One region of the Streptomyces uncialis genome, then DNA from elsewhere that is predicted to be linked to it. Evidence: riboswitches for the same ligand, from Rfam matches in the RefSeq annotation. Region 1 holds a riboswitch; each other region holds the start of a gene.
What was found. Region 1 has a riboswitch for cyclic di-AMP ahead of OG711_RS10345 (M23 family metallopeptidase). Riboswitches for the same ligand answer to the same signal wherever they lie in the genome.
Positions count from the first base shown of each region.

Region 1 (4,205 bases):
GCGGGGCGCGAGGGGGTGCGGGGAAGGCTTGGGGGGCGGAGCGGAGGGGGTCCGGCGTGGATCTCCCGGCCGGGGGGCGACGCGGCCCGGGAGGGGCCCCGCAGGTGAGGCGGGCGCGGCCCGGGGGTGGCCCCTCAGGTGAAGCGGACACGGACACGCGGCCCGGTCGGCCCGGGGTCGGCGTACCCCGCTGTGGGACACTGGTCTAGACAACCATGCACAGCGAATCGCAACCTTGAGCACCCGAAGGGCATCACATGGCTGAGCGCCGCGTCAACGTCGGCTGGGCCGAGGGTCTCCACGCCCGTCCCGCCTCCATCTTCGTCCGTGCGGCCTCCGCTGCCGGCGTCCCGGTGACGATCGCCAAGGGCGACGGCGACCCGGTGAACGCCGCCTCCATGCTCGCGGTGCTCGGCCTCGGCGCCCAGGGCGGCGAGGAGGTCGTCCTGACATCCGGCGCGGACGGCGCGGACGCGGCGCTGGACCGGCTCGCGAAGCTGGTCGCCGAGGGTCTGGACGAGCTCCCCGAGACCGTCTGAACCGGGAGCGTGCGACCCCGGTCACGGTGAGCACAGGGCGATGTCCGCGACAGCGGGCATCGCCCTTTTCGTCGCCCTGCTGCCGCCCCAGCCCCGCCGGCACGCGTCCATAACCGCGCCACAAAAAATACCGACACCGATCGCACCATCAGGAATTCACCGGAAATGGGCACGGCGATTCCGCACCGTCGGACCGGATTCGCATTCTCACGGTCCATGTGAATACCGCTTCCGGAATTGCGCTTCCCTGTATAAGGCCGCTTTGTTACCGAAGGCCGCCTGTTGTGTGTACGGGATGTTGCGGATGCGGCGACAGCCGGGAGCGGTTGCGGGGCTCCGGGCGGCCCGGGACCCGCCGGTGGTACGCGGAGGCGGCGCGTTCGGTGTGCGCGGCCATCAGCGCGCGGGCCCGCTCGGCGTCACCACGGGCCACCGCGTCGACGATCGCGCCGTGCTCCGTCCAGGTCTCGGCGGGGTACGCGGCGGGCTCGACCACGTACATCCAGGCGATCTTGTGCCGCAGCTGGGTGAGCAGCGAGGTCAGGGGATGGCTGGCGGAGGCCTGGGCGAGGGTCTCGTGGAACCAGCCGTCCAGGGCCCGCAGATCGTCGCTGGTCCCGCTTCTGGCCCGGTCCTGGCCGAGCTTCACGAGTCCGCGCAGCACCTTCAGATGCGCGTCGGTCCGGCGCTGGGCCGCGCGGGCGGCCCCCAGCGGCTCCAGGAGCGCGCGGGCGTCCAGCAGGTCCGCGGCCTCCTGGACGGTCGGTTCGGCGACGCAGGCACCCGCGTGGCGCCGCGCCACCACGAACCCCTCCGCCTCCAGGGTGCGCAGCGCCTCGCGCACCGGGACGCGGGAGACACCGTAGCGGCGGGCGAGGACCTCCTCGGTGAGTCTGCTGCCGCGTTCCAGCGCGCCGCTGATGATGTCGTCCCGGATGGCCGTGCATACCGAGTGCGCGGGAATACGCATGACCGGACCTCCGCCTGAATCACCGCGAGTCGCGGTCGATCGCCGCTGATCCGGAGACTCTATTGCAGCGCGCGGCGATTTCCGACGGCGCACGGTATTCCGATGATGTTTTTGGACAACCGAAGCGGTACGGGACAGCGAAAAGCCCCGGCGTGGAGCCGGGGCTTTCGGGGGGTGCGCGACGGGAGGTCGTCCCTGTGCCCTCGTCCGTCACGTGCGCGCGCGTGGGGGGTGTGCGCCGGTCCTCGGGGCGGGTCCGCCGGACGCGCCCCGGGGGCCGGGCGGCGCGCTCAGAGGTTGACGCCGTGTCCGCGCAGATAGGCGAGCGGGTCGAGGTCGGAGCCGTAGTCGGCGGTGGCGCGGGCCTCGAAGTGGAGGTGCGACCCGGTGACGTTGCCGGTGGCGCCGGAGATGCCTATCTGCTGACCCGTGGTGACGGCCTGGCCGGCCTGTACGGCGACGGAGAGCAGATGCGCGTACTGGGTGTACGTGCCGTCGTGCATCTTGATGACGACGTTGTTGCCGTACGCGCCACCCCAGCCCGCCTCCACGACGGTGCCGTAGCCGACGGACTGCACGACGGTGCCGGTCTCGGCGTGGAAGTCGATACCGGTGTGGGTGCCCGAGGACCAGACGGCGCCGCCCGCGCCGTAGGACGTGGACACATGGCTGCCGGCGATCGGACTGACGAAGGTGTTCAGTCGCTTGCGCTCGGCCTCGCGCGCGGCGCGCTCCCGTGCCTCGCGCTCCTTCTTGGCGTCGGCCTCCGCCTGGCGCTTCTGCTCGGCGGCGCGCTGCTTGGCCTCCGCCTCGGCGTGCTCCTTGGCGGCGCTCTCCTGGGCCGCGATCTGCTGGGCGGTGGCCTGGGCGTCGATCTCGCCCGCGACCGCGTCGCCGATGGAGATGGTCTTGGTGAGGCCCGTGTCCTCAAGCGAGGTGTCCTCCGCGGCGAGCGCGGGGGAGGCGAGGGTACCGATGACACCGGTGGTGGTGAGGGTGGCGACGCCGGCGACGTTCGCGGTGGTCCGCGACATTCTGCTCGGACGGCGGTGCTTCCCGGTGGCGCGGGTGAACGCCATGGAGTGGGTGGTCCTTTCCTTCCTTCTCGCCTACCGGGTTAGCTGACGGGTTCGGAGCAGGAAGGTCTCCTACGGGCCCCCTCCGCGCGAGGCGACGGGCGTCCGATTCACCCCAGGGACGGTTGGGTCCCCGGCTCCCCTGGCTCGCGCCGTACGGGGACTCGGCGATGACTGCCCGCTGCCGCGGGTGCGGCGTACTGCACGACGAACAGCCGGACCGACGCTAAGGGGAGGATCTTTCGATCGACAAACGAATCATCGATTTTGTAGCGCACGCCACACCCGGGACGGGGCAGCGCACCGGTTTCAGGACAAAGGAGTCGTTGCCGGACGCGCCGGACCGGGGCGCGGTGGCCGGTTCCTGACGGCGGATGAGGCGGCGCCAGGGCGCGCGGGAACGCGGCACCGCCCCCACACACGCCCGTGGGGGCGGCGGTCGGAGGTGGCGGACCTGGATCCCGGCGACGGCCCCCACGCGTGTCCGTGGGGCGGCTCACGGCGGGGTACGACGGCCCCCGGCCGGTCGGACGGTCCGACCGGCCGGGGGCCGGGGTGACACGGAAAGCGGGCGGACTACTGGCCGCCGACCACGGTCACTTCACCGAGGCCGAGGGCCTTCACGGGCTCCTCGATCTGCGCCGCGTCCCCGACGAGGACGGTCACCAGACGGTCCACCGGGAAGGCGTTCACGACGGCCGCGGTGGCCTCCACGGTGCCGGTCGCGGCGAGCCGCTGGTAGAGCTGCGCCTGGAAGTCGTCCGGGAGCTCCTGCTCGACCTGGTCGGCGAGGGTGGCCGCGACGGCCGCGGCCGTCTCGTACTTGAGCGGGGCGACCCCGACGAGGTTCTGCACGGCGACATCCCGCTCGGGGTCCGTCAGGCCCTCCCGCGCGAGGGTGCGCAGGACCTTCCAGAGGTCGTCGAGCGCCGGGCCGGTGGAGCCCGTGTCGACGGAACCGGAGATGCCGAGCATCGCCGCGCCCGATCCGTCCGCCGTCGACCGCAGCACCTGCGCGAAGGCCCGCACCCCGTAGGTGTAGCCCTTCTCCTCACGCAGGACCCGGTCCAGCCGCGAGGTGAGGGTGCCGCCCAGGCAGTACGTGCCGAGGACCTGCGCGGGCCACACACGGTCGTGCCGGTCGGCGCCGACCCGGCCGATGAGGACCTGGGTCTGGACCGCTCCGGGACGGTCCACGATGAAGACCCGCCCGGTGTCGTCGGCGGACACCGGGGGCACGGGCCGGGGCTCGGCCTGACCGCCCGTCCAGGCGCCGAGGGTGTCCGTGAGGACCTCGTCCACGTCGACACCGGTGAAGTCCCCGACGATGACGGCCGTCGCGGTGGCGGGCCGCACATGCCGCTCGTAGAACGCGCGGACGGCCGCCGAGTCGATCGCCGAGACGGTCTCCTCGGTGCCCTGCCGCGGCCGGGACATCCGTACCTCGGCCGGGAAGAGCCGCTTGTACAGCTCCTTCGCCGCGCGGCGGGCCGGGTTGGCCGACTCGTGCGGGATCTCGTCCAGGCGGTTGCGGACCAGGCGCTCGACCTCGCTGTCCGCGAAGGCGGGCGCGCGCAGGGCGTCCGCGAGCAGCCCGAGGGCCTTCGGCAGCCGGGAGAC
Region 1 is NZ_CP109583.1:2,537,410-2,541,614, forward strand. It holds gene OG711_RS10335 (HPr family phosphocarrier protein) at 258-539, shown strand; gene OG711_RS10340 (GntR family transcriptional regulator) at 805-1,509, opposite strand; gene OG711_RS10345 (M23 family metallopeptidase) at 1,800-2,588, opposite strand; cyclic di-AMP (ydaO/yuaA leader) riboswitch at 2,602-2,765, opposite strand; gene OG711_RS10350 (M16 family metallopeptidase) at 3,162-4,205, opposite strand, start outside.

Region 2 (4,205 bases), 2.5 Mb from region 1:
CACGGCCAACCGGATCCGGCCCACGGACAGCCGGGTCCCGGGTACGGCTACCCGCCGGTCCAGCCGGGCACCGGTCCCGTGCCCGGCCAGGGCGGCCCGTACGGCTCCGGCACCCCGGCCCCGTACAACCCGTACGCGGCCCCGGGCCGGAACGACGGCTGAGGGCGGCTCACGACGACCGACGACAGCCGGATCGGTGTACGCGCCGTCAGGCGGAAGCCTCCGTCAGGAGGGTGAGGTCCTCGGGGGTGAGCTCCAGGTCGGCCATGGCGAGCAGCGCGGGGAGCTGTTCCGGGTTGCGGGCGCTGGCGAGCGGGGCGGCGACCGTCGGGCGGGCGGCCAGCCAGGCGAGGGCGACCGTGGCGACCTCGGCGCCCCGGTCCGCCGCGACCGTGTCGAGGGCGGCGAGGACGCGCTGACCGCGCTCGGTCCCCAGATGGGCTGCGGCCGAACCGGAACGGGCGCTGCCCACGGTGGCACCGGGCCGGTACTTGCCGGTGAGGAACCCCGAGGCGAGCGCGAAGTACGGGACGGCCGCGATACCGGAGCGGGAGGCGACCGCCTGGAGGCGGCCCTCGTAGGTGTCACGGGAGACCAGGTTGTACTCCGGTTGCAGCACGGAGTACCGGGTCAGGCCCTCGCGGTCGGCGAAGTCGAGTGACTCCTGGAGCCGTTCGGCAGTCAGGTTGGACGCGCCGACGGCCCGGACCTTGCCCGCGCGCACCAGTTCGTCGAGCGCGGTGACGATCTCCTCCACGGGGACCGTCGGATCGTCGAAGTGCGTGTAGTAGAGGTCGATGTGGTCGGTGTCCAGCCGCTTCAGCGACGCGTCGGCGGCGCGTTTGACGGTGGCGGCGGACAGCCCCTTGAAGTCGGGGTGCGAGCCGGCCTTCGTGGCGACGACGATGTCGGAGCGGTTGCCGCGCGCGGCGAGCCACTGGCCGATCAGCGTCTCGGACTCACCGCCCTGATGACCGTCCACCCAGGCGGAGTAGACATCGGCGGTGTCGAGGAAGTTGCCGCCTGCGGCGGCGTAGGCGTCGAGGACGGCGAAGGTGTCGGACCGGTCCGCCGTCCAGCCGAAGACGTTGCCGCCGAGTCCGAGCGGGAATACGTCGAGCCCGGAGGAGCCGAGAGGGCGCAAGGAAGTCATGGTCCTACTCAACACCGTCGAGGGGCCGGAATCCGTCCGCGAACGGGAACCGGCGGCCCTGACGTCGGGGGGTGATCGTCAGGACCGCCGGCGTTCCAGCGGTGGGGGGCGGGTTGACGCCTAGATCGACAGGCCCTTGCCGCGGAGGTACGCGGCGGGGTCGACGCTGCCGCTGCCCAGCTTGACCTCAAGGTGCAGGTGGGCGCCGGTGACGTTGCCGGTGGCGCCGACGCGGCCGATGATCTCGCCGGTGGAGACCTTCTGACCGACGCTCACACCGATCGACGACTGGTGGGCGTACCGGAGCTCGGTGCCGTCGTCGAGGGTCAGCACGGTGAGGTAGCCGTACGAGCCGGACCAGCCGGCCTCGGTGATGGTGCCGCTGTGGATGGCCTTGAGCGGGGTGCCGGTCGGGGCGGCGAAGTCGAGGCCGGTGTGCGAGCCGGACGACCACATGGCGCCGGACTGGCCGTACGTCGACGTCAGCGTGAACGAGGCGAGGGGGAGGGAGAAGCTGCGCGCGAGCTGTTCGAGGCGCTCCTTCTCGGCCTTGGCCCTGGCCTCGGCCTCTTCCTTCAGCCGCTTGGCCTCCGCCTCGGCCTTCGCCTTCTCCTCGGCCTTCTTGGCCTTGGCCTCGGCTTCCGCCTTGGCCTTGGCCTTCAGCTCCGCCTCGGCGGCGGCCGCGTCCTGGGCCGCCTGGTCGGCGGCCTTCTTCTCGGCGGCGGCGCGGGCGGCGGTGTCGGCCTGGTCCTGCTGCTGCTCGGCCTGCTGGAGGATGCGGGCGCGCAGTACCTCGCCCGCGTCGGTGGTGCCCTCGGCGGCGTCGGCGCCGGTGACGCCCGCGCTGGTGAGGGGGGCGGCGGCCTGCTGCGCGGGGCCGGTGCCGGGCTCCTCGGGCTTCTCGTCGCCGGACATCATCGAGCCGAGGTCCGGCATCGATATCTTGATCGGGGGCTTGCCGCCCTGCGCGGTGGCGATGCCGCCCGCGCCGACGGCGGCGATGACGCCGACACCGAGGACCGTGGAGCTGCGGGCGAGTCCGCCGCGCTGCTTGGCCACGCGGTGCCTGCCGCGGACCGGCCGGACGGTCTCGGCGGTCGGGTTCCAGACCTCCCGGACCTCGTCGTCGGTGACCGCGGGGCCGAACACCTGCCCGTGGGAGGAAGCGTGAGGCCCGTCCACCGTCGGTTTAGGCGCGTAGAGAGGTTCGGGGGCAGGCCGGTTTGACGCCACTGAGGCGTACTCCTTTCCTTCCTTCTCGCCTACCGGGTTAGCTGACGGGTTCGGAGCAGGAAGGTCTCCTACGGACGTCCTTCACATGAAGGATGTCCGATTCACCCCAAGGAATGGTTCCCCGGTTCCCTTGCGGAATTCGGCGCGTGCGCGCGGAGCCGTCTCTTGTGACGGCTGGGACGACCGCGCTGCGTTATCGAACGTTAATAGACCTGGGGGCCGGATTCCAAGCGCTTCCGACTGATCGTTAACGCCGTTGGCCAGGACTTATCGGGACACGGGCGGGCGGAACGGGGCGAGTTGACGGCATGTCGGTATTCCCTTTCATGCCGACGTCACATTGATGGTTGCTCAGTTGTTATACGAACGGGAGGGGGCGGCTACGGCGTGTGAGGGGGCGCGCGGGCGGGGTGACGCAGGGGCGGGGGCGGGACGGCGCGCGAGGCCGCCCCCGCCGATGGACGGGCCCGCGCCCGGCCCCTCCGCCCCCCGCCCGGCCGGCCGCGCACCCCGCACTACGCACCACGCAGCACGCACCCCGCACCACGCACCCCCGCGCGACCGCACCCGATCCGACCGCTCCGCACGTTCTCGTACGCGATCCCGCGTCCTGGAGAGTTCCGGGGGGGCCTTTGGAGTCCCCTGGAGAGTTCCGGGGGCCTTTGAAGTCCCCTGGAGGGTCCGTCAGGGCCTGCGGACGGCCAGCAGGGCCATGTCGTCGCTGGTGCCATCGCCCGTGTGGGTGACGACCCCGGCGGTGACGGCGGTGAGCAGGGCGTCGGGTCCGCCGAAGGTCCGACCGCGCAGCCATGCCGCCGGGTCGAAGAACACGCCGTGCCGGTCGCGGGCCTCGGACAGTCCGTCGCTGTGGACGAACAGCGTCGAGCCCGCCGGGAAGCCCGTCTCGTCGGTCTCGTCGGGCCAGCTCCCGAGGTCGGCCATCCCGAGCGGAAGGGCGAAGCGGCCCGGTTCGAGGACGGTGAGTCCCCCGTCCGGGGCGAGCAGCAGGGGCGGCGGATGTCCGCGGTTGAGGGTCCGCAGCAGCTCCTCGCCGTGCGGGAGTTCGGCGAGGACGGCGGTGGTGAACCCCTCCTCGTCGTCCACGCCCCGGCGCCGCAGCCCCTCCCTGGCGAGCGCCCGCTCCAGCCGCTGGGCGACCGCCTCCAGGGTGCTCTCCTGCTCGGCCGCCTCACGGAAGGCCCCGATGAGGACGGCGACCGCGGCGACCGCGCCCATCCCCTTGCCCCGTACGTCACCGAGCACCAGCCGCACTCCGTACGGCGTGTCCTGGACGGCGTACAGGTCTCCCCCGATCGCCGCGCCGGCCTGCGCGGCCTCGTAGTGGGCGGCGATGTCGAGCCCGCCGATCCGGTCGGCGGGCTCCGGGAGGACGGCGCGCTGGGCGGCCTCGGCGATCTCCCGGGCGGTCGCGAGCTTGGCGTCGCTGCGGCGGGAGAGCCGGTTGATGGCGAGGGCGAGCGCGGAGACGGTGACGATCGTCGCGATGTCGGTGAGCGACTCGCTCCGGGCGACCCCGTCCTCCGCGCGCATCCCGAACGCGGCGAGACAGGCCGCGGCCCCGGTCAGCAGGGTGCCGCGGCGGCCGTAGAAGGGCGCGGCGGCGAGCGGGGCGGCGGCGAAGAGCGGGGCGGCGGTGTAGCGGACGGGGGTCAGCTCGTCGTAGACCACGCCCGCCACGATCAGCAGCCAGGGCAGCACCCTGCTGAAACTCCGGGCGCGGCGGGTACGGCGATGACGGCCGGACAGCGGGCCGCCCGGTTCCGGACGCCCGTCACCGGTCGGCCCGCCTCCGTGCCCC
Region 2 is NZ_CP109583.1:5,080,647-5,084,851, reverse strand. It holds gene OG711_RS21115 (PrsW family intramembrane metalloprotease) at 1-162, shown strand, start outside; gene OG711_RS21110 (aldo/keto reductase) at 209-1,153, opposite strand; gene OG711_RS21105 (M23 family metallopeptidase) at 1,274-2,386, opposite strand; cyclic di-AMP (ydaO/yuaA leader) riboswitch at 2,398-2,541, opposite strand; gene OG711_RS21100 (PP2C family protein-serine/threonine phosphatase) at 3,071-4,205, opposite strand, start outside.
Region 2: it holds a riboswitch for cyclic di-AMP, as region 1 does, so the genes downstream of both, OG711_RS21105 (M23 family metallopeptidase) here and OG711_RS10345 (M23 family metallopeptidase) in region 1, are expected to answer to the same signal.

Region 3 (4,205 bases), 920 kb from region 1:
GTTACCGAGCGTGTCGGATCGAGGACGGAGAATCCCGACCGGCCCCGACCCGAAGAACAAGCAGAACGCGCCCCAAAGGGGCGCGGGGAACTGCGCAAAACCACCGAGCGACGGCACAGGAACGAAGTGCGCCACGCCGGACAGACCTGGGAAGCGCAAGCGAAGGCGACCCGCGGGGAACTGCGCGAAACCCACGAGCGACGGCACAGGAACGGAGTGCGTCCAGCCGGACGGACCTGGGAAGCGCAAGCGAAGGCGACCCGCGGGGAACTGCGCGAAACCCACGAGCGACGGCACAGGAACGGAGTGCGTCCAGCCGGACAGACCCTTACGCCAAGAAGCGGTCGCGAAGGCGGTCACGGTCCGGGGCGGTGAGGCCGAGGCCGTCGGACAGGTAGGCCTCGGTGCTGCCCCAGCGCCGGTCGATCGAGTCGAACCCCGCCGCCAGATACTCGACCCGCGCGTCGAAAAGCGGGCGCAACAGCTCCATGACCTCCGGCGCGTACCCGTCCACCGCGGCCTCGCTGCGCCGCACCCGGTACCGCCGGTGCGCCGCGTTCGACTTGAGGTAGTCCGCCTCGATGGCGTCCCGCTCGACACCGAGCGCCAGCAGCGTCACCGCTATGGACAGCCCCGCGCGGTCCTTGCCCGCGGCACAGTGCATGAGCGCGGGCACGCTCCCGTCCGCGAGCGACCGCAGCACCCGCCCGTGCTCGGCGGTCCGCTCCTCGATGATCGTCCGATACGCCTCGACCATGCGGTTCGCCGCGCGGCCCTCCGCGAGGTGCTCGCGGAGCTGGGCGAGATCCCCCTGCCGGACCATCTGCCAGAACTCCGTACCGTCGGCCGGATCGCTCAGCGGTACGTTCACGTTGCGGACGCCCGGCAGTGCCACATCGAGACCGTCGAGCCCCCGGTCCGCGGAGTCGCGGAAGTCGAAGATGGTGTGCAGCCCCAGCGAGGCGAGGTAGTCGCTGTCCTCCGCGGTCGCCTGGGCGAGATGCCCGCTGCGGTACAGCACCCCGTGGCGGACGCGCCTGCCGTCCGTGGTCGGCAGGCCACCCACGTCACGGAAGTTGCGGACTCCGGTCAGTTCGGGCTCGGTCGACGGGATCTGCTGCGTCACGCGGGGGCTCCTCCCGGTCCGCCGCCGGCACCTCCGCCGACGAGCGCGATTCCGACGATACGACATCCAGTCATCGGATGATCAGACCCCAAGTGGTGATAAAGGGTTGATGATGCTCTATGTCTGTTTAGTGGCATTAAGTTGAACTGGCCCCGGAATAAAGTGCCCTGGTCCGGATACCCGTGACCGGGATCATAATTGTCACGTTGGGTGTCGGACGAGGACTCCCGGGCGCCCTTTCACCGTCCGGGAATTGAGCCTCCCGCTGACCTCCGCGGTCGACGCAGGGTGACCGGGAATCCGGCCTTGGATCAAGGAATGGCCGGTCGCCCCGGGGGTCTTGGTTGTCCACGGCGAGCCCGCTCGCCTAGCGTCACGCTCAATCCGGGCGGACGCCTAGTCCTGCCGCCGTCCGGGGTCCGCAACGTCACCCGACACCGGCAGGAGCGGGGAACCCACAGGTAGTACGCCGTGTCCGGGCAACCGGACCGGCTCGGGGTGAAGCCGCGTGAAAGCGCGGCCGGGCATCTCCAGCCCGAACCCGACAGCTCACCTCGCAGGCGCCGGAGAGGAAAACGTCATGCCCGCGAAGGGTAAGCACCGCCGTCCCAAGTCCACCCGTATAGCCAGGTCGATCGCCGTCGCAGGAACCGGTGGCGCGGCCCTGGCCCTGCCGCTGATCGGCGCCACCGGCGCCGAGGCGGCCACCCCGCACTCCGCCCCGGCCGTGACCGGCGCCCAGAACGCCGTACAGGCCCCCGCCGAGCGGACCGCCGTCAAGACCTCCGAGGTCAGGACGTACGCCGTCAAGGTCGGTGACCATCTCTCGAAGATCGCCGACGAGCAGGCCGTCCAGGGCGGCTGGCAGCGGCTCTACGACGACAACCGCGGCACCGTCGGCTCGGACCCGGGCCTGATCCATCCCGGACTGAAGCTCACCATCGGCGCCAAGGCCGCTGCCGCGCCCGAGGCCCCCGCGCCGAAGCCGGCCGCCCCGAAGGCGCAGGCCCCGAAGGCGCAGGCGCCCAAGGCCGCCGCGCCCAAGGCGCAGCCGAAGGCCGCGGAGCCCGAGGCCGCCGCCCCGAAGGCCGCCGCCCCGAAGGCCGCCCCCGCCGAGGCCGCCGCCCCGGAGCAGGCCGACTCGGGCTGGACCCGGCCCGTCGACTCCGGTGTCGGCACGGGGTACCGCGCCTCCGGCAGCATGTGGTCCAGCGGCTACCACACCGGTGTCGACTTCAGCGTGCCCGCCGGTACGCCCCTGAAGTCCGTCGGCCCCGGCACCGTGGTGTCGGCCGGATGGGCCGGTTCGTACGGCAACCAGGTCGTCATCCAGCACACCGACGGCAAGTACTCGCAGTACGCGCATCTCTCGCAGCTCACCGTCTCGGCCGGGCAGTCGGTCACGGGCGGCCACCAGATCGGTCTCGCCGGTTCCACCGGCAACAGCACCGGGCCGCACCTGCACTTCGAGATCCGTACCTCGCCCGACTACGGCTCCGACATCGACCCGATGTCCTACCTGCGGTCGAAGGGCGTCGGCATCTGACGACTCCCGCGGCCACCGGCCGCATCCCTGAACGGGGCCGTATCGGCGGATACGGCCCCGTTCGCGTGCCACCGCACAGTGAGCGGCGCGCTGTCGTCGGGGGCGCCCGCTATTCCTGCCCGGCGCAAAACAGCGGCATGGCCTTTCTCACGTCCCGTCAACCCCCCTCAGCGCATTATTACGGTGGCGTAGGTCACGGCCCGCCGTGAAAGATGGGCCGACGTGAGCGCACAGTCGACCTTCCCCCCACCGCACCCCCTCCGGTCCTACGCGGCCATCGGCGACAGCTTCACGGAAGGGGTCGGTGACCCCGGCCCCGGCGGAGCGTTCGTGGGATGGGCCGACCGGCTGGCGGTCCTCCTCGCCGACCGGCTGGCGGAGGACGGCTTCCGGTACGCCAACCTCGCCGTACGCGGCCGACTCCTCGACCAGATCGTCGCGGAGCAGATCCCCCGCGCCCGGCGGCTCGCCCCCGACCTCGTGACGTTCTGCGCCGGGGGCAACGACATCATCCGGCCCGGCACCGACCCCGACGAGGTCGCCGAACGCTTCGAGCGCGCCGTCGCGGACCTCACCGGAACCGTGGCGACCGTGATGGTGACCACCGGCTTCGACACCCGTGACATCCCCGTACTGAGGCGGTTCCGCGGCAAGATCGCCACCTACAACGGTCATGTCCGGGCCATCGCCGACCGTTACGGATGCCCCGTCCTCGACCTGTGGTCGCTGCGGACCGTGCAGGACCGCCGCGCCTGGGACGGCGACCGGCTGCATCTCTCGGCCGAGGGCCACACCCGGGTCGCCCTGCGGGCCGGTCAGGTGCTCGGCGTCGAGGTCCCCGCCGACCCCGACCAGCCGTGGCCCCCGCTGCCGCCCCGGGGCACCCTCGAAGTGCGCCGCGACGACATCCACTGGGCGCGCGAGTACCTCGTTCCCTGGATCGGGCGGCGGCTGCGGGGCGAGTCCTCCGGCGATCATGTGGAGGCCAAGCGCCCCGATCTGCTGCCCCTGTGACCCGGCCGCCCGGCCCGGCTCAGCCGCCCGGCCCGGCCGGTATCCGCTCCAGGACCCCGCCCGCGAAGACGTCGTACAGCGGCAGCGTCTCCAGATGCACGTACCCGATATGGCAGTCGCACAGCGTCAGCGGGCAGGGCCGGGGCGCCAGCGCGGCACGGTAGGAGCCGTCGTACAGATTGCCCAGCTCCGCCGGGACGAAGTGGCAGCGGCGGACCGTGCCGTCACCGTCCACCGACACCACCGACTCACCGGTACGGCACGGCAGCCCCGCGCTGCGATGCGGATGACGGCTGTACGGGAACAGCGGGTCCAGCGCCGTCCACCGGTCGGCCTCCTCGTCGGAGTACGTGTGCCCCTCCGCGGCGTTCACCCACAGATACACCTCCTCCGGCAGCTCCGCCCGCAGCCGCCGCGCGTCCTCCAGATGCTCCGCCAGCCCCACGATCCCCACACTGAACCGCACCCCCCGCGCGCTCAGCTCCCGGCACTTGCCGAGGAACCGCTCGTACGGCGTCT
Region 3 is NZ_CP109583.1:1,619,873-1,624,077, reverse strand. It holds gene OG711_RS06455 (tyrosine-protein phosphatase) at 329-1,126, opposite strand; cyclic di-AMP (ydaO/yuaA leader) riboswitch at 1,584-1,704, shown strand; gene OG711_RS06450 (M23 family metallopeptidase) at 1,707-2,672, shown strand; gene OG711_RS06445 (SGNH/GDSL hydrolase family protein) at 2,895-3,686, shown strand; gene OG711_RS06440 (STM4011 family radical SAM protein) at 3,706-4,205, opposite strand, start outside.
Region 3: it holds a riboswitch for cyclic di-AMP, as region 1 does, so the genes downstream of both, OG711_RS06450 (M23 family metallopeptidase) here and OG711_RS10345 (M23 family metallopeptidase) in region 1, are expected to answer to the same signal.

Region 4 (4,205 bases), 1.4 Mb from region 1:
GCTCGGCGGGCAGGACATCGGGCGCGGGGACCCCGTACTCGTCGTCCTCGCCGCCGCCGACCGCGATCCGGCGCGATTCGACCGCCCCGACACCCTCGATCTGACGCGCCGCGAGAATCCGCATCTCGGCTACGGCCACGGCATCCACTACTGCCTGGGCGCGCCCCTCGCCCGGATGGAGGGACAGATCGCGCTGGCGGCCCTGCTGACACGGCTTCCGGACCTCGAACTCGCGGCGGCGCCCGAGGAGTTGAGATGGCGCGGCGGGCTCATCATGCGGGGCCTGCGGACCCTGCCCGTCAGCTTCTCACCGGTTGTCCGGAACGCAGCTGTTGACGGTATGTCAGCTCCGTGACTTCCACGTGATCTGCGCTGCATCGACTTGTGACAAACGTTCGAGAGCCGCTACGTTCACGTCGACCCGGCGGTCCCCACCCGCCGCGTTGCCCCTGACGTCCCACGAAAGGCCCCCGTATGCGCTCCGGGAACGGTCGTCACCGTCGCCCTCGTCAGGCACCCGCTCTGGTCGTCGCAGCCGGGGTCACCGGCTCGGCGATCGCCATTCCACTGCTCGGCGCGACCGGTGCCACCGCCGCTGAGGCGGGAACCTGGGACCGGCTCGCCGAGTGCGAGAGCGGCGGCGCCTGGAGCGCCGACGACGGCAACGGCTTCTACGGCGGGCTCCAGCTGTCCCAGGAGACCTGGACGGAGTACGGCGGGCTCGCCTACGCCACCGGGCCGGACCAGGCCAGCCGCTCCCAGCAGATCACCGTCGGGGAGCGGGTCCTCGCCGCACAGGGTCCCGGTGCCTGGCCCGGCTGCGGTGTCTCCGTCGGCCTCACCAAGGACGCCCCGCCCGCGGACGTCGACCCGGGTGTCCTGCCGTCCGCCGCGGCGAAGCCCGGCGGTTCGGACGGCAAGGCCGCCACCCCGGCCCCTTCGTCCGGTACGTCCGGGAAGAAGGGGACATCGCCTTCGCCGAGTCAGTCGTCCGACACGTCGGGCTCCGCCACGAACACGACGCCCCGCGGGCTCGGCGCCAAGGGCGACGCCCGCGACAAGGAGCGCGCCGCGAAGACCGGTACGGCCACGGAGGCGGCTACGGACGCGTCCCCGTCCGCCGCCCCGACGACCGGGGCGGGCGACGCCACGGCCACGGCCACGGACGAGCCGGAGGCCGGCAAGAGCACGGGCGGTACGGGCAGCACCGACGGGACGACCGCGCCGACCGGTGCCGAGACCTCGCCGGACGAGTCCCCCAAGTCGGAGTCGACGGACGGTGCTTCGCCGAGCGCGACCGCCGACCCGGCCACGGGTGAGGACACCGGCGCGGGCCGCCACCGCGGCGGCCCGGCGACCGAGGAGGCCGTCGACTCCCGTGCCGGTGACCCGGCCGGACGACATGCCTCACGCGGCGGGACAACCCGTGACGAACTGGACAAGTCGTACACGGTGCAGTCGGGCGACAACCTGTGGGACATCGCCGACTCCCAGGGTGTCGAGGGTGGTTGGAGCGCCCTCTATGACGGCAACAAGGGGACCGTCGGGACCGACCCCGACCTGATCCTGCCTGGCCAGAGCCTTGATCTGGTGCCCGAAACAGCCAAGAAGAAGCTGTAGTTCGCACTGAATGTCCGCTTTTGGCGCATGGGGCGGAAGTGAGACATGAGTCTCACCGGCCGGGGTGAGCTTTGAATTCCGGCCGCGCCCATGCGTACGGTCAGGACCGCTCGCCACTGCGGGCACCGATCGCCGTCACGCCGAATCCTGCCGACGGAGGCTCGGGAACACTCGACGCGTAAAGCGCCGTAGGCAGGAGCGGGGGACCCAAGGTAAGCGCCGGGCGCGACCGTTCACGGAGTCGACAGGACTGCGGGACACGGAAGCCGACCGGCTAGGGGTGGAGCCGCGCGCCAGACGCGCGGCCGGGCAACTCATTCGGCCCGAACCCGACAGCTCACCTCGTAGGCGTCGGTGAGGGGATGACTTCATGCTGCTTTCCGGCAAGGGCAAGCACCGCAAGCCCAGCAAGGCCACCCGTATCGTCGCCCTCGCCGGTGTGACCGGCGCGGCCGTCGCCGCCCCGCTGATGGCCGCGGGCACCGCTTCCGCCGCCACCGCGTCCGAGTGGGACACCGTCGCCCAGTGCGAGTCCGGCGGCAACTGGTCGATCAACACCGGCAACGGTTACTACGGCGGCCTCCAGTTCTCCGCCTCCACCTGGGCGGCCTTCGGCGGCACCGCGTACGCGGCCACCGCCAACCAGGCCACCAAGTCCCAGCAGATCGAGATCGCCGAGAAGGTCCTCGCCGGTCAGGGCAAGGGTGCCTGGCCGAGCTGTGGTGTCGGCCTGTCCGGTGCCGCGTACGGTGGCGGCGCCGCCGAGCAGCCGAAGCCGCAGCCGCAGCAGACCCAGCCCCAGCAGCAGCCGCAGCAGAGCGCTCCCGCGCCGCAGCCGCAGCAGGAGACCGAGCAGCGCGCCTCGCGTTCGCAGGACCGCGCTCCGGCCGCCGCGCCGAGCCAGGCGCCGAAGCCCGCCGCGCCCGCCGAGAAGATCGAGACCCCGACCGGCAAGAAGGTCGAGAAGGGCGACGGCGAGTACAAGGTCAAGACCGGTGACACGCTGAGCGCGATCGCCGACGCCGAGGGTGTCAAGGGTGGCTGGCAGAAGCTGTTCGAGCTGAACGACGACATCGTCGACGACGCGGACTTCATCTTCCCCGGTCAGCAGCTCCACCTGTCCTGATCCCAGGACCCCCGGTTCCCTGAACCATCCCCCACCCGGCCGGGCCGCACCCCGCCCCGGCCGGGAAGCCCGCCCCGACGCACCCGCCCGCGTCGGGGCGGCCCCCTTTCCGGAGCTCCCCCCCCCGCTGGCCGGGCCCGAGGTCTGTCCGGCTGGGCGCACTTCGTTCCTGTGCCGTCGTCCGTGGGTTTCGCGCAGTTCCCCGCGCCCCTTGGGGGCGCGTCCGGTCGGTTCTTCGGGTCGGTGCCGGTCGGGATTCTCCGTCCTCGATCCGACACGCTCGGTACGACGTGTCCTTGCCGGACTGAAGAGCATCGGAGTCTGCGAGCAGAGATTCCCGCCCACCCCCTCCCGTAGCCGAGCGAGTCCGCGAGGAGGGTGGTTTGAACCCCGGCCCCGGTCGCTGACAGCCCGCACCCTGATCGCCGGCCCCAACTGGGCGCCCCCAAAGGGGCGCGGGGAACTGCGCACCCACGAACGACCTGTGCGGGAAAAGTACGCCCAGCACAAGAAACCCAGGGGCGCGGGGAACTGCGCAAAAGACGAGGGCGGACCCGCACCCGAAGAGCGACCGCAAGGGGGCAGCACCCAGGGGCGCGGGGAACTGCGCACCCCCGGGCGGCCCGCACGGGAACAAGTGCGCCCACCCGGACAGACCTCGCAAGCGCGAGCGAAGGCGACCCGCGGGGAACTGCGCAAAGACGAGGGCGGACCCGCACCCGAAGAGCGACCGCAAGGGGGCACCACCCAGGGGCGCGGGGAACTGCGCACCCCCGGACGGCCCGCACAGGAACAAGTGCGCCCACCCGGACAGACCTCACAAGCGCGAGCGAAGGCGACCCGCAGGGAACCGCGCAAAAGACGAGGGCGGACCCGCACCCGAAGAGCGACCGCAAGGGGGCACCATCCAGGGGCGCGGGGAACTGCGCACCCACGGGCGGCCCGCACGGGAACAAGTGCGCCCACCCGGACAGACCTCGCAAGCGCGAGCGAAGGCGACCCGCGGGGAACTGCGCAAAGACGAGGGCGGACCCGCACCCGAAGAGCGACCGCAAGGGGGCAGCACCCAGGGGCGCGGGGAACTGCGCACCCACGGGCGGCCCGCACGGGAACAAGTGCGCCCACCCGGGCAGACCTCGCAAGCGCGAGCGAAGGCGACCCGCAGGGAACCGCGCACCCCCGGACGTACCCGCACGGGAACAAGTACGCCCAGCACAGGAAATCCTCGGAAGCGCAAGCGAAGGCGACCCGCTCGGATGATCCTCCGTCCCCCCATTTGTTTGATCACGGAACAATTTGGTTTCCGTTTGTCCACAGGGCGGCCCGCTGAGTGGCCGACGCCCCGCAGGCCGTTAGGCTCAGGTGCGGCGGGACCACCGGCCCCGCGTACCCGCGTCACATCCCAGAAGGAGATGCTCGTGCCGTCCATCGACGTCGTCGTAGCCCGGGAAATCCTGGA
Region 4 is NZ_CP109583.1:3,926,007-3,930,211, reverse strand. It holds gene OG711_RS16175 (cytochrome P450 family protein) at 1-355, shown strand, start outside; gene OG711_RS16170 (transglycosylase family protein) at 475-1,620, shown strand; cyclic di-AMP (ydaO/yuaA leader) riboswitch at 1,795-1,986, shown strand; gene OG711_RS16165 (transglycosylase family protein) at 1,991-2,746, shown strand; gene eno (phosphopyruvate hydratase) at 4,165-4,205, shown strand, end outside.
Region 4: it holds a riboswitch for cyclic di-AMP, as region 1 does, so the genes downstream of both, OG711_RS16165 (transglycosylase family protein) here and OG711_RS10345 (M23 family metallopeptidase) in region 1, are expected to answer to the same signal.